Regions from separate parts of the Actinoplanes sp. NPDC051343 genome, predicted to be linked through region 1. Evidence: predicted binding sites of a transcription regulator. Region 1 holds the regulator's gene; the other holds the start of a gene.
What was found. The regulator HspR, encoded in region 1, represses chaperone genes until heat shock. The targets are predictions, from matches to a motif close to TTGAGTNNNNNNNACTCAA.
Positions count from the first base shown of each region.

Region 1 (2,457 bases):
GGCGGAGGAGAAGTTCAAGGCGGCGTCCGAGGCGTACGACGTGTTGTCGGACGACAAGAAGCGCAAGGAATACGACGAGATGCGCTCGCTGTTCGGCTCGGGCGCGTTCCGGCGCGGGGCCCGGTCGGGCGGCGGCCAGTTCGACCCGTCCGACCTGTTCGGCGGCTTCACCGGTGGCACCGGTGCCGGCTCGGCGGGCGACCGGCGGTTCGGCGGTGCCGGCTTCTCCGACATCTTCAGTTCCATCTTCTCCGGTGGTGGCCCCACCGGCGGGCCGGCCCGGCGCGGGCCGCAGCGCGGGCGCGACGTGGAAACCGAGGTGACGCTCGACTTCGCGCAGGCGGTCCGCGGCACCACACTGCCGCTGACGCTGCGCTCGCCGGGCGCCTGCGACACCTGTCACGGCAGCGGCGCCAAGCCGGGCACCCAGCCCCGCACCTGCCCGCAGTGCCAGGGTTCCGGCCTGACCTCCCGCAATCAGGGCTCGTTCAGCTTTTCCGAGCCGTGCCGCGAGTGCCAGGGCTCGGGCAGCATCGTCGACCAGAAGTGCCCGGAGTGCCGGGGCACGGGCGGGGTCACCAAGACCCGCACGATCAACGTCCGGTTCCCGGCCGGGGTTTCCGACGGGCAGCGCATCCGGCTCTCGGGCCGGGGCGAGCCGGGTGAGCGCAACGGTGCCGCCGGCGACCTGTACGTGCAGGTCAACGTGCGACCGGACGAGCTGTTCGGGCGCAGCGGCGACGACCTGACACTGACCGTGCCGGTGTCGATCGCCGAGGCGGTGCTCGGCACCGACCTGCGGGTGCCCACGCTGGACAGCCCGGTCACCCTGCGGGTGCCGGCCGGCACGCCGAGCGGCCGCAAGCTGCGGGCCCGCGGCAAGGGAGTCGCCCGCAAGGACGGCAAGTCGGGGGATCTGATCGTCACCGTCGAGGTTCAGGTGCCCGACGGTGTCACCGGGGAAGCCCGGGATGCGTTGGAGCGGTTCGCCAAGCTGACTCCGCCGGTCGGGCGAGATCGGCTCGAGGCGCGCCTGCGCCGAGCCGGCTGACCCGCAGCAGGAGGTGTGTCCGATGTATGAAGAGATCAACATCACGGTGGAGCAATCCTCCGAGGCCAAGGTGCTGATCATCTCGGTCGCCGCGCGGATGGCCGGGATGCACCCGCAGACCCTCCGGCAGTACGACCGGCTCGGGCTGGTTCAGCCCGGCCGGGCCGGTGGCGGGGGCCGGCGTTACAGCCAGCGCGACGTCGAGCTGCTGCGCGAGGTGCAGAAGCTCAGCCAGGAAGAGGGCGTCAACCTGGCCGGCATCAAGCGGATCATCGGCCTCGAGCAGTTGGCCACCGAGCTCCAGCAGCGGGTGCGCCAGCTCGAGCACCAGCTCGACGAGGCGTACGCGCGGATCGCGCAGCTCGAGAGCCCGTACACCCGCGGAGATCTGGTGCGGCACGAGCCGCAGTCGACCGCCCTGGTCGTCTGGCGTCCGCGCCGTTCGTCCGACAACAAGTAGCAGCAGCGGCCCCGGCGGGAACCGGGGCCGCTTCTTTGTGGTCTGACGAACACGTTCGTTAAGAACGCGTTCGTGTATCATGGTCTCCAGGGCGACCCGCTCGCCGTACCAGAGGGAGACCGAAATGATCGCGATCGTCGGCGCCGGACTCGGCGGCCTGACCCTGGCCCGCGTGCTCGGTATGCACGGCGTAGAAACCGCCGTCTACGACCTGGACGCCTCGCCGAACGCCCGCCACCAGGGCGGCATGTTGGACATGCACGAGGAGTCAGGCCAGATGGCGCTGCGCGCGGCGGGTCTGTTCGCCGATTTCGAGCGGGCCGTCCTGCCCGGCGGCGACGCCAGCCGGGTGATCGACAAGCACGGCGTGGTGCTGCTCGACCAGCCGGGCGACGGGCGCCGCCCCGAGGTCGATCGCGGGGCCCTGCGTGACCTGCTGCTCCACTCGCTGCCCGAGGGCACGGTGCGCTGGGGCGCGCGGGTCACCGCGGTCAGCGCGGCACCCGGTGGGTACGAGCTGACCTTCGCCGACGGGCGCACCGAGACGACCGCACTGCTGGTTGGAGCCGACGGAGCATGGTCGCGGGTGCGGCCGCTGCTCACCGCCGACCAGCCGGTCTACGCCGGTCTGTCGTTCGTCGAGATCCGCGTGCCCCGGACCCGGGCCGAGCATCCGCGGCTGGCCGACGTGGTCGGCGACGGCATGCTCTTCGCGCTCGACGACGAGCGCGGCTTCCTGGCCCACCGGGAGAGCGACGACGAACTCTGCGTCTACGTCGCGGTCAAGAAGCCGGCCGAGTGGGCGACCGGCGGCGAGGTCGGCCGCGATTCGCTGCTCGCCCTCTTCCCGGACTGGCATCCCGACCTGCGGGCGCTGGTCTCCGAGAGCGAGGGCGCGCTGATCCCCCGCCCGATCTACGCCCTGCCGACCGGTCAGCGCTGGTCG
Region 1 is NZ_JBITEL010000012.1:283,045-285,501, forward strand. It holds gene dnaJ (molecular chaperone DnaJ) at 1-1,051, shown strand, start outside; gene ACIA5C_RS35100 (heat shock protein transcriptional repressor HspR) at 1,074-1,511, shown strand; gene ACIA5C_RS35105 (FAD-dependent oxidoreductase) at 1,636-2,457, shown strand, end outside.

Region 2 (2,457 bases), on a different contig from region 1:
CGAGATGAGCTCCATCCGGTCGAACAGCGCCTGCGGGATGGTGTCGAGCACGTTCGCGGTCGCGATGAACAGCACGTCGGACAGGTCGAGGTCCAAGTCGAGGTAGTGGTCGCGGAACGTGTGGTTCTGCGCCGGGTCCAGCACCTCGAGCAGCGCCGCCGCGGGGTCACCCCGGTAGTCACTGCCGACCTTGTCGACCTCGTCGAGCAGCACGACCGGGTTCATCGAACCGGCCTCCTTGATGGCCCGGACGATACGTCCGGGAAGAGCGCCGACATACGTACGCCGGTGGCCACGGATCTCCGCCTCATCCCGTACGCCGCCGAGCGCGACCCGGACGAACTTGCGGCCGAGGGTGCGCGCGACCGACTCGCCCAACGAGGTCTTGCCGACCCCGGGCGGGCCGGCGAGCAGGATCACCGCGCCGGATCCGCGGCCGCCGACGGTCGCCAGGCCGCGGGACTCGCGGCGGGCACGGACACCGAGGTATTCGACGATGCGTTCCTTGACCTCGTTCAGGCCGTGGTGGTCGGCGTCGAGCACCGCCCGGGCGGCGTTCAGGTCGGTGTTGTCGGTGGTGCGGACGCTCCACGGCAGGTCGAGCACCGTGTCGAGCCAGGTCCGGATCCAGCCCGCCTCGGGGTTCTGGTCGCCGGCCCGCTCCAGCTTGTCGACCTCGCGCAGCGCGGCCTCGCGGATCGCGTCGGGCAGATCGGCCGCCTCGACCCGGGTGCGGTAGTCGTCGGTGCCGTCCGCGTCGCCCTCGCCGAGCTCTTTGCGGATCGCCTTGAGCTGTTCGCGCAGCAGGTACTCCCGGTTGCGCTTCTCGACCGACTCGCGGACGTCCGTCTCGATCTTGTCGCTGACCTCGGACTCGGCCAGGAAGTCGCGGGTCCACTCGATGAGCAACCGCAGCCTGGCCTCGACGTCGGGTGTCTCCAGCAACTCAAGCTTGCGGTCGTTGGACAGGTACGCCGCCCAGCCCGCGGTGTCGGCCAGGTCACCCGGGTCGTCGATGGCGCCGACCGAGTCGATGACCTGCCACGCCTCGCGACGCTGCAGCACCGAGACGACCAGTTGCTTGTACTCGGCGGCCAGCTCGGTCACGTGCTCGCCCAACGTGCCGACCGGAACCGTCTCGGCCTCGACCCACAGCGCGGCGCCGGGCCCGGTCACGCCGCTGCCGATGCGGGCGCGCACGCTCGTACGCAAAACGGCGGCGGGGGAACCGCCACGGAACTTACCGAGCCGCTCGACGCTCGCCACGACGCCGTAGGCGGCGTAGCGGCTTTCCAGTCGCGGTGCGACCAGCAGCTCGGAGTCGGCCGAGGTGCGGGCCGCGTCGACGGCGGCCAGGGCCGCCTCGTCCAGCTCGATCGGTACGACCATGCCCGGGAGCAGGACGATGTCGTCGAGGAACAACACGGGGAGTCGCTTGCTCGCCATTGGGGCCTCCGAAAAGTTGAGTACGAGCGGCTCAACCATCCGGTGACCGGACCTCTTCCGGCGTTCACTGCCAGCGAACAACCCGCCGGCAGCTGCCAGGAGACGACAGAACGTCGCCGGGCATTCGGCATGCCCGGCGACGCTCTGGGACCTGGAAGAAGCGCGGCTCGAATCAGTTCGTGGCAGGTTCCCCTCTCGGTCGGTGCTCTTTATCAGCGGCTGAATGAATGGGGGTACCGGCCCGGCAGGGTGCGCCCGTGGCCCCACCGGTCGCGGCTGACCTGCAGTTCCCACTGGCCGCGGTGGAATCCGAACCGCACGAAGTCGCAGTCGTGGTCGTGCCACCGGCCGAACCGCTCGCCGATGCGCCCGGCCATCTCGCAGGCGCGTCCCGACCGGTAGTAGCCGACCGTACGGTCCCCGCCGTGGCGCTGCTGCGCCTGTCCGGCTGACGGCTTGGCCGCCGTCGAGTTGCTCGTGCCCGCGGCCTGAGCCGGGCCGGCACCGATCGCCAGCGAGGCCAGCGCACCCATGCCACTCATGGTCAGAACTCGAGTCAATTTATTCATCGCGGTTCCCTTTCTCGCATTTCAACCGGGGGCTCGTGCTACAACCAGGAAACCCCCCGAAATGGTCACGAGGAAGGTCCGACACACCCATGTAATCCGCCTGATTGACAGCCGAAAGTATGGGTTAAGAAATACGTTTAGGTAGCCGCCGGAGCGGAAAGGATGTTTTTACCAGCTCAATTCTCCGAGCTCGTCCTGAAGGGTCCCGGTCGGACCGTCCGGGCCCAGCGTGGCCAAGCGCACGACAACTTTGGCGCTCTCCTCCGCTGGTCTTCCGATGCCGAATGCGGAGGTCATGTCGGTGGCCGTGGTGCCGGGCTCGAGCGCGTTGAACTTGATGCCGGGCTGCGACTTCGCGTACTGGAGCGTGAGCATGGTGGCCGCCGCCTTGGACGCCGCATAGAGCGCGAGCGGCATAGCGAATTCCGGGCGGTCGGGATTC
Region 2 is NZ_JBITEL010000019.1:148,717-151,173, reverse strand. It holds gene lon (endopeptidase La) at 1-1,446, opposite strand, end outside; gene ACIA5C_RS43520 (hypothetical protein) at 1,659-2,015, opposite strand; gene ACIA5C_RS43515 (SDR family NAD(P)-dependent oxidoreductase) at 2,184-2,457, opposite strand, start outside.
Region 2: a site for HspR is predicted at 1,463-1,481, ahead of lon (endopeptidase La). Genes of this name have one in related genera too.